DNA from 2 places in the Chromobacterium violaceum ATCC 12472 genome. Region 2 is predicted to be linked to the other one. Evidence: predicted binding sites of a transcription regulator. Region 2 holds the regulator's gene; the other holds the start of a gene.
The links. The regulator NrdR, encoded in region 2, represses ribonucleotide reductase genes. The targets are predictions, from matches to a motif close to AAANACNATATATNGTNTTT.
Positions count from the first base shown of each region.

Region 1: a site for NrdR is predicted at 2,260-2,279, ahead of CV_RS11190 (ribonucleoside-diphosphate reductase subunit alpha). Genes of this name have one in related genera too.

Region 1 is NC_005085.1:2,472,509-2,477,752, forward strand. Features, by position in the region: gene CV_RS11190 (ribonucleoside-diphosphate reductase subunit alpha) at 1-2,155, opposite strand, end outside; gene CV_RS11195 (DUF3443 domain-containing protein) at 2,672-3,880, opposite strand; gene CV_RS11200 (DUF2844 domain-containing protein) at 3,892-4,362, opposite strand; gene CV_RS24095 (ABC transporter substrate-binding protein) at 4,902-5,244, shown strand, end outside.
Region 2 is NC_005085.1:1,352,294-1,357,537, forward strand. Features, by position in the region: gene CV_RS06225 (amidohydrolase) at 1-1,017, shown strand, start outside; gene glyA (serine hydroxymethyltransferase) at 1,122-2,369, shown strand; gene nrdR (transcriptional regulator NrdR) at 2,512-2,970, shown strand; gene CV_RS06240 (GNAT family N-acetyltransferase) at 3,028-3,576, shown strand; gene CV_RS06245 (GNAT family N-acetyltransferase) at 3,573-4,106, shown strand; gene ribD (bifunctional diaminohydroxyphosphoribosylaminopyrimidine deaminase/5-amino-6-(5-phosphoribosylamino)uracil reductase RibD) at 4,103-5,209, shown strand.

The sequences.
Region 1 (5,244 bases), 1.1 Mb from region 2:
CCAGCAGGTTGATGCTGTCGTGCGGCAGCACGCCGCGGTCCCACAGGCTGCCGCTGTACGACGGGTAGCGGCCGCGCTCTTCGGCCAGCTCGGTGGAGGCCAGGTACGCGAAGTAAGCCACCATTTCCATGGATTCGTCGGCGAATTCCACGGCGGCGTTGGAGCCGTACGGCACGCGCTTGATGTGCAGGCAGTCCTGGAAGCCCATGATGCCCATGCCCACCGGACGGTGCTTCAGGTTGGAATTGCGCGCCTTCTTCACCGGGTAGAAGTTGATGTCGATCACGTTGTCCAGCATGCGCAGCGCGGTGCGGATGGTGCGCTGCAGCTTGTCGGCGTCCAGGCTGCCGTCTTCCTTCAGGTGAGCGGACAGGTTCACGGAGCCCAGGTTGCAGACGGCGATTTCGTCGTCATTGGTGTTCAGCGTGATTTCGGTGCACAGGTTGGAGCTGTGGACCACGCCCATGTGCTGCTGCGGGCTGCGGATGTTGCACGGGTCCTTGAAGGTCACCCACGGGTGGCCGGTTTCGAACAGCATGGTCAGCATTTTGCGCCACAGGCTCAGGGCCGGGATGCGCTTGTACACCTTCAGCTCGCCGCGCGCGCCGCGGGCTTCGTAGGCGGTGTAGGCCTTTTCGAAAGCCTGGCCGTACAGGTCGTGCAGGTCCGGGGTTTCGGACGGGGAGAACAGGCTCCAGTCGCCGCCTTCCATCACGCGCTTCATGAACAGGTCCGGAATCCAGTTGGCGGTGTTCATGTCGTGGGTGCGGCGGCGGTCGTCGCCGGTGTTCTTGCGCAGCTCGAGGAATTCCTCGATGTCGGCGTGCCAGGTTTCCAGGTAGGCGCATACGGCGCCCTTGCGCTTGCCGCCCTGGTTCACCGCCACGGCGGTGTCGTTCACCACCTTCAGGAACGGCACCACGCCTTGCGATTTGCCGTTGGTGCCCTTGATGTGCGAGCCCATGGCGCGCACCGGGGTCCAGTCGTTGCCCAGGCCGCCGGCGAACTTGGACAGCAGCGCGTTTTCCTTGATGCCTTCGTAGATGCCGTCCAGGTCATCGGCGATGGTGGTCAGGTAGCAGCTGGACAGCTGGCTGCGGCGGGTGCCGGAGTTGAACAGCGTCGGGGTGGACGACATGAAGTCGAAGCTGGACAGCACCTTGTAGAACTCGATGGCGCGGTCTTCGCGGTTCACTTCGTTCAGCGCCAGGCCCATGGCGACGCGCATGTAGAAGGCCTGCGGCATTTCGATGCGGGTGCCGTCCACGTGCAGGAAGTAGCGGTCGTACAGGGTTTGCAGGCCCAGGTAGCCGAATTGCAGGTCGCGTTCGGCGTCCAGCGCCGCGCCCAGCTTTTTCAGGTCGTATTCGGCTAGCTTTTCGTCCAGCAGCTCGGCGGCGATGCCCTTCTTGATGTAGTCGGCGAAGTAGGGCGCGTATTGCTTGCCCATTTCGTCCTGGCTCACGGCCTCGCCCAGGATTTCCAGGCGGATGTTGCCCATCAGCAGGCGGGCGGTCACGTAATCGTAGGCCGGGTCTTGCTCGATCATGGAGCGGGCGGCCAGGATGGCGGACTTGCCCACTTCTTCTTCCGGCACGCCGTCGTAGATGTTCTTCAGGGTTTCGGCCAGGATCGCGTCCACGTCGATGCCGGCCAGGTTCTTGCTGGCGGCTTCGATGCTGGCGCGCAGGCGCGGCACGTCCAGCGGCAGCTTGCGGCCGTCCTTGCGCAGCACGTTGATCTGCACGCTGGTCAGCGCTTCGCCGCGGGCGGCGCGCTCTTGCGAGCGCTGTTCGCGGTACAGCACGTAGGCGCGGGCCACGTCATGCTCGCCAAAGCGCATCAGCGACAGCTCAACCTGGTCCTGGATGTCTTCGATGTGGATGGCGCCGCCTTCCGGCTTGCGGCGCATCAGCGCGTTGACCACCTGTTCGGTCAGCTGGGCCACCTTGTCGCGGATGCTGGCGGAAGTGGCGCCTTGATTCCCCATCACGGCCAGGAAGGCCTTGGTCATGGCGATGGAGATCTTGACGGGTTCGAACGGCACCACCGCGCCATTGCGTCGGATGGTCTTGTACAGGCTGAAATCGGCTTGCGGCGCTGCTGCGCGGCCGAGTTCCGCGGCGGTTTGCCCTTCAAAGGTGGTCAGTTGCATGTATCCCTCGATAAAGAGAAGTTTACGTCCGGCCGCGCTGCTTTCTTGGAGGGCAGGTCGGCTTGTGGACAATTCTGTTGAAAAGCTGTGTGCGGGCTGTGGGTAAACACAATATATACCGTCAGCACCGCTGAATCTGCCCAAATTCTAGTGGTGGGGGTGACGTAGTTCAAGTCTTGACTTTGGCCGGAAATCTGGCAGCGAGGGCGGAAAGCCGCGCCGTTATTGGCTTTGCGGGGAAGCAAATTTTTTGGCGGGGAAAATGGCGCGCGGATGGGACCGTCAGAAAATTGCAGGAAACCTCGCATGCGCTAGCAGCTGTTGCCCATGATTGAATAGGCACTAGATGTTGTAGACATGCACTGTTGCGCGCCCGCTACGACTATGGCGTGAATTTGCGGAAGCGGCCTCCGCAAGGCAATGCGGGGGGAGGGGCGCCGTTTTCTGGAGGGGGAAGGGAGAAACGCGCGTTCGCGCCTCTCCGCCAAGGGAGGGCGCGAATGCCGAGTGAGGGGTTCACAGGCCGTTGAACGGTCCGGTCAACGTGGTTTTGCCGTCCGCGCTGGGTACCTTGGCGCCTTTCATCGCGAAGTAAAGCGTCTTGCCGTAGAAATAGGGCAGGCCGATCAGCACCATTCTGTCCTCGTGGCCGCCCAATTGGCCCAAGGCGGCGTAATGCTCGAAGTCTTTCTCCGCGGTCGGCGCGACGGTGAAGGCGTAGCCGGCGGTGGTCGCCCCCTTGTCATCCGTCACCGACATCGACACCACTTCCGGCTTGTCGGGGTTGTACCACCATCGTCCCGGGTAGAGGGTGGATAGGCCGTTGAGGCTGGGGAAAGTCAGGGTGTTGGTGCCGCTGTCGAAGGCATCGTAATAGAGCGCGTTGAATGTCGAGGCTGGCTTGGAACCGATCCGGAGCGTGATGCTCTTCATCCCCATGTCTTCATTGACGTAGGCTATCTTGGTGTTCGGCGCGAGCTTGTTGTTGTCCTCGGTGCCGATGCCCAGGATCAGCTTGCCGTTGCTGGACTCTTGCACGCGTCCATTGCTCAGCGCGTCCATCTGCAGGATCACGCCGTTGTTGTCGTCTGGCAGGCGGCCTACGGGGTTGGGCACTTGCTGCGTCTCTGCCAGGCGCTGCCGCGTGCAGCTTGAGGCGGTGCAGGTGTAATACAGCGGATTGTGGTCCAGCGTGTCCGGCGATACCCCTATGGTGCCGTTGGAGCCGAAATCTTCCACCGTATCCTCCAGCGGCCCCTGGGAGTTGCAGCCCAGAGGCGGGGCCGGCACGCGGCTGTCGCCTATCAACTGGAAGGGCACCATTTTCCCGTATTGCGGCTTGGTGCCCCTGTCCAGAGTCGGATCCGTGCCCAGCCAGACGTCAGCCTGGGCCACGCTGCCCCAGGCGGCGCTCTGCACATATTGCAGGCACTCGGCGACAGCCATGCCGTGATGGGTTTCCGGCGCGAACGCCGTCCGCAGGCTGGGCTTTAAGGCTTCGCTCATGATGCGCAGGCCGGCGGCGCCGGTGTCCACCAGTATGTCCGGGATGGTCTGGCAGTGGTCGACGTCGGTGTGTCCCGGCAGGCACAGAGTGACGCTCACGGTTGGTTGATTGGCGGCCTGCACAACCGCATTGTGATGGACCCGCATGGGCAGCACATTGCTTGCCGCGCCGGCGCTGCTGGAGATGGCTGCGAGAGTGGCGATGAGTAGTTGGCGCATGATGATCCCTTTCATTTGATGTCCGCGGCGGAGAAACCGGCCGGAAGCAATTGCGGGACATATGCGCTGCCGGCGAAGTTGGGCACCTTGCCGTAGGCTTTCACCACCAAGGTGGAGTTCGATACCGACAGCACGCGGCGCGAGACCTGGGCCGAGCGGCTTTTTTCCAGCGCCCGCAGCGAATTCCTGTAACTGGCGTAGTGGACCTGTCCGAACAGCTGTTGCAGATCGGGAATCGCGGGGCCATGCCAGGCGACGCCGAATACCCGGCCCTGGTATAGATACTCCCGCACGGCGGTGCCGTCCTGGGTGGAAAAGGCCTTGATCTGGTAGCCGACGCCCTGAGGCGTGACATCCACGGGCTGCGGGGCGGATTGCTGGATGCTCCTTGCCCGGGAGGGCGGACCGCTCAGCGCGGCCAGATCCTGGTTCACGCTGCTTGCGCTGCCGCCCAGCGAGGCCAGCGCGGCAAGGGGCGACAATAACAGAACAGTGCAGATACCTGGTTTCGAAAGCGATGTTTTCCAAGACATATTCGTGCATACCTCATGTTTGGGCGCCATTGCGACGAGATGGTCCGGCCGATATCGCTCTGCTGCGATCACGTCTGTCAGGGCCGCGCCGGCGAGTGGTGGGAATGGCCTGAGAAGCGCATTCAGTCCCAGGCGGGAAAGTCGGGATGATTCATGCCTCCTTAGTCGGATGGAATGGCAGGGGTACGCTATCCAAAAGCAACTGACGGTAAATATTGAGTCGGTTGTTTTTCATCCGAATCCGATGCCGGAAAGCGCCACCCGGCACGCCGAAGACACGCATTGAAAGGCAATGCCGGCGAGGCTTTCAGGCGGCTCGGAGAGGCGGCGCGAGAGGGGAGCTCAGGGGGAGGGGCGGATTTCGGAATAGTCTGATAGCCATCGCCGGGCTCCAGGCGGCGTTGGGCGGCCCCGTAGCATTTGGCCTGCGGTCACGCTCTGGGATGGTCCCGGAGGCGGCCTTACCCATCTGCCTGAAAGGAAACGGCATGCGTTTTTATTCGAACCGAACCCTGCGCTGGGCTGGCGCGATCTGTCTGTGTTCGACGCTGTCGGCGCAGGCGGCGCCGGCGCTGGAGAAAAAAGAGATCTCCATCGCCGTCGGCGGCCTGGGCACGCTGTATTACCTCCCGCTGGTCATCGCGGAGCAGCGCGGCTATTTCCGCGATCAGGGGCTGAAGGTGTCGATTGCGGATCTGCCGGGCGGCGCCAAGGCGTTGCAGGCATTGATGGGCGGCAGCGCGGACTTCGCGGCGGGTTCGTTCGAGCATGTGTTGCAGATGCAGGCCAAAGGCGTGCCGATCCAGTCCATCGTCACGCAGGGGGATAGGC
Region 2 (5,244 bases):
GACTATTTCCGCCACAACGGCGCTGGCGAGATGCTGGTGTTTTCCGCCGCCGATTTCGAAGACTTCCGCCAGCCGCGGCCCGAGATGCCGGCGGAAATGGAGGGCGAGCTGGAAGAGGTGGTGCGCGTCCTGGCGCAGAACCGCTGGCCGTGGCGGCTGCACGCCACCTACGACGAAACCATCTCCCGCGCGCTGGACGTGTTCGAGAAGGTGGACCGCGACATCCCCTTGCAAGGGCTGAACTGGTTCTTCGACCACGCCGAGACCATCTCCGAGCGCTCGATGGACCGCATCGCCGCGCTGGGCGGCGGCATCGCGGTGCAGCACCGGATGGCCTACCAGGGCGAGTACTTCGTCGAGCGCTACGGCGCGGCGGCGGCCGAGGCCACGCCGCCGATCGCCCGCATGCTGGAAAAGGGACTGAAAGTGTCGGCCGGCACCGACGCCACCCGCGTCGCCTCCTACAATCCCTGGGTGTCGCTGGCGTGGATGATCACCGGCAAGACCGTAGGCGGCCTGCGGCTCTACCCGCAGCGCAACTGCCTGGACCGCGAAACCGCGCTGCGGATGTGGACCGAGCACGTGGCCTGGTTCACCGACGAGGAGGGCGGGCGCGGCCGCATCGAGGCCGGCCAGCTGGCCGACCTGGTCGTGCCGGACAAAGACTTCTTCTCCTGCCCGGAGGATGACATCTCCTTTCTGGTGTCGGAGCTGACCATGGTGGGCGGCCGCATCGTCTACGCCGCGGGCGGTTTCGCCGCGCTGGACGACAATCCTTTGCCGCCGGCGATGCCGGACTGGTCGCCGGCGCGGACCTTCAAGGGATACGCCGCCTGGGGCGATCCAGACGGCGCCGGCCGCCATTCGCTGCAGCGCCGGGCCGTGGCCGCTTGCGGCTGCGCCAATGCCTGCGGCCTGCACGGCCACCAGCATGCGCGGGCCTGGGGGACGGCGTTGCCGGTATCGGACGCCAAGGGTTTTTTCGGCGCGCTCGGCTGCTCCTGCTGGGCGGTGTGAGAGGCGCGGCAAGGCCTCGGCGAGCTTGCTTCACGTTAAGGTTTCGTTCCGGGCATTTGGTGTAGAATGCCCGGATCGTTAACCCTTTGATGGATGAGTCAAAGATGTTCGCTGCTGACCAGACGATCGCCAAATTCGACCCAGAACTCGCCGCCGCCATCGCGGCTGAATGCCAACGCCAGGAAGATCACATCGAGCTGATCGCCTCGGAAAACTACACCAGCCCGGCCGTCATGGAAGCCCAAGGCTCCCAGCTGACCAACAAGTACGCCGAAGGCTATCCGGGCAAGCGCTTCTACGGCGGTTGCGAGCATGTGGATGTCGTCGAGCAACTGGCCATCGACCGCGTCAAGCAGCTGTTCGGCGCCGAATACGCCAACGTGCAGCCGCACTCCGGCTCCCAGGCCAACCAGGCGGTGTACTTCTCCATCCTGAAGCCGGGCGACACCGTGATGGGCATGAACCTGGGCCACGGCGGCCACCTGACCCACGGCTCCCCGGCTAACCTGTCCGGCAAGATGTTCAACATCGTCGCCTACGGCCTGAACGACAAGGAAGAAATCGACTACGACGACATGGAGCGCGTGGCGATGGAAACCAAGCCGAAGCTGATCATCGGCGGCGCGTCCGCCTACGCGCTGCGCTTCGACTTCGAGCGCATGGGCCAGATCGCCAAGAAAGTCGGCGCCTACTTCATGGTCGACATGGCCCACTACGCCGGCCTGGTGGCCGCGGGCCTGTACCCGAACCCGGTGCCGCACGCCGACTTCGTGACCTCCACCACCCACAAGACCCTGCGCGGTCCGCGCGGCGGCATCATCCTGGCCAAGGCAGAGTTCGAGAAGAGCATCAACAGCAACGTGTTCCCGACGCTGCAGGGCGGTCCGCTGGAGCATGTGATCGCCGCCAAGGCCGTCGCCTTCAAGGAAGCGCTGCAGCCGGCATTCAAGGAATACCAGCAGCAGGTGCTGAAGAACGCCGCCATCATGGCCAAGACCCTGGCCGAGCGCGGTTTGCGCATCGTGTCCGGCCGCACCGAGAGCCACGTGTTCCTGGTGGACCTGCGCGCCAAGGGCCTGACCGGCAAGCAAGCCGACGCGCTGCTGGGCCGCGCCCACATCACCGTCAACAAGAACGCGATCCCGAACGATCCGGAAACCCCGTTCGTCACCTCCGGCATCCGCATCGGCTCCCCGGCCATCACCACCCGCGGCTTCAAGGAAGCCGAGGCCATCGAAGTGGCCAATATGGTCGCCGACGTGCTGGACAACCCGAACGACGACGCGCTGATCGCCCGCATCGCCGAGAAGGCCACCGCGCTGTGCCACCGCTTCCCGGTGTACGCCAAGTAATCGACCGGTTCGCCGGATGCAGAACAGCCGCCCCAGGGGCGGCTTTTTCTTTGCGCCAGGCCAGGCTTCGTCCATGGCCGGCGGTGCGGGCGGGCGGCATTGCTGATAACATCCAACTATTGCAACCCACAGGATTATTGTCATGAAATGCGCGTTTTGTGGCAACCCGGACACCCAGGTGATCGATTCCCGCGTCAGCGAGGACGGCAGCAGCATCCGCCGCCGCCGCCGCTGCCCGGCCTGCGACAAGCGTTTCACGACCTTCGAAACCGCCGATGTGCGCATGCCGCAGGTGGTGAAGACCGCCGGACACCGTTCCGAGTTCGACATCGAGAAAGTGCGCACCAGCTTCCTGCGCGCGCTGCACAAGCGGCCGGTGTCCACCACGCTGGTGGACGAGGCGATAGACCGCATCTGCCACAAGCTGCTGCAGCTGGGCGAGCGCGAGGTCAGCAGCCGCCAGATCGGCGAGATGGTGATGAACGAGCTGGCGCGGCTGGACAAGGTGGCTTATGTGCGTTTCGCGTCGGTTTACCGCAGCTTCCAGGATATTTCCGAGTTCACCGACGCGATCAAGGAAATCCAGAAGTCCTCGCATTGACGGCGGCATGGCCGCTTGATTAGCCTTGGTGATTCAATTGTCATTTTGCGAGACACCATGAGCGCCATCGTCCAGAAACGCATCGTCCTGCTGCCGCCCGACATCATTCACGCCGGGCGGCTGTTCGCATTGATAGATCAGAGCCGCGACACGCTGCGCGCCTGGCTGCCCTGGGTGGATGCCACCCGCAACGAGGAGGACAGCCGGCAGTTCCTGGCCGGCGTCGCCGAAGGCGCGCGCAATGGCTCGGTTTGCGCGAGCTGGCTGATCGAGCGGGATGGCGAACTGGCCGGCTGCATCGACATCCACGGCATCAGCAAGCTGCATCGCTCCGGCTTCCTGGGCTACTGGCTGGCCGATCGCTTCGTCGGCAAGGGCGTGATGAGCGAGGCCGCGGCGCAGGCGCTGGACATCGGTTTCGGCGCGCTGGAGCTGAACCGGATCGTCATCGTGGCCGGCGTGGAGAACGACCGCAGCCGCGCGGTGGCCGAACGCCTGGGCTTCGTCCGCGAGGGCGTGCAGCGCGAGGGGCTGCATCTGGACGGCCGTTATCATGATGCCTGCCAGTACAGCATGCTGGCCGGCGAGTGGCGGGCGCGGCGATGAGCCTGGTGGAGATCCGCCCGCCCGAGCCGGCGCGCGACGCCGCGCGGGTCTACGCGCTGATCGAGCGCCACCGCGCCACCTTGTCGCAATGGATGGCCGGCATCGTCAGGCCGCGATCGGCGGCGGATACCGAAGCCTTTCTTTGGTCGCAAGCGGAAGGCAATGAGGAAGGGCGCTGCGCGCACCGGGTAATACTGGTGGACGGCAAAATCGCAGGCATCTGTTCGCTGCACGGCATCAATGCCGCGCACCGCTACGCGCGCTTGGGCTACTGGCTGGCCGACAGCCATGTCGGCCGGGGGGTGATGTCGCGCGCGCTGGCGCTGCTGATGCGCTACGCTTTCGAGGAGCTGGGACTGCACCGGCTGGAGCTGGGCTGCGCGCCGGAAAACCTGCGCAGCTGCCGCGTCGCCGAGCGCCTGGGCTTCCGGCTGGAGGGCGAGCTGCGCGACGCGCAGTTCCTCAATGGACGTTTCTGGAATATGCGTTGTTACGGCCTGCTGGCCGATGAGTGGAAGAATCGAAGATGACGGACTACAGCGCCGACGACTACCTGTACATGCAGCGCGCGCTGCGCCTGGCCGAGGGCGCGACGCGCCGGGCCGCGCCCAATCCCGGCGTCGGCTGCGTGCTGGTCAATCATGGCCGGGTGGTGGGCGAGGGCGCGACGCTGGCGCTGGGTTCCGACCACGCCGAAGTCCAGGCGATCAAGGACTGCCTGGCGCGCGGCGAAAGCCCGCGCGGCGCCACCGCCTACGTGACGCTGGAACCCTGCAGCCACCACGGGCGCACGCCGCCCTGCGCGGAGAGGCTGGTCAAGGAGGGCGTCGCGCGGGTGGTGGCGGCGATGGTGGACCCCTATCATGAAGTGTCGGGCCGCGGCATCGCCATGCTGCGCGCCGCCGGCGTCGAGGCGTCTGCCGGGCTGATGGAAGCCCAGGCGCGGCGGGCGCACCGCGGCTTCCTGTCGCGCGTCGAGCGCGGCAGGCCCTGGGTCACGTTGAAGGCCGCCGCCACGCTGGACGGCAAGACCGCGCTGCTGAACGGCCGCAGCAAATGGATCACCGGGCCGGAGGCGCGGATGGACGTGCAGCGGCTGCGCGCCGCGCATTGCGCGATCCTCACCGGCAGCGGCACCGTGTTGGCCGACGATCCGCAGCTGACCGTGCGGGAACTGCAGGTGGCCTCGCAGCCCTGGCGGGTGGTGCTGGACGGCGATTTGCGCACTGATCCGGCCGCGCGCGTCTACCAGGGCGGCGGCGCCTGGCTGGCCAGTTGCGCGGCGGACGCGGGCCGCTTGGCGGCGTTCCGCGGGCGAGGGGTGGAGGTTTTGACGCTGGCGCGCCTGGGTGGCAAGGCGGATCTGGCTGATCTGCTGGCGCAGCTGGCCGGGCGTGGCGTCAACGAACTGATGGTGGAAGCCGGCGCCGGCCTCAACGGCGCCATGCTGCGGGCCGGGCTGGTGGACGAGATCGTGCTGTACCTGGCGCCGTCCCTGGCCGGCGACGCCGCGCGCGGGCTGTTCGCCTGGCCGGCGCTGGACGATCTGGCCGACAAGGTCGAACTGGATGTCGCCGACGTCGGCATGGTGGGGCGGGACCTGAGGCTGACGCTGCGCCCGCGCGGCGCTTAGCGCGCTTGTCCTCCCGCCGGCTCCGGCTGCGTTAT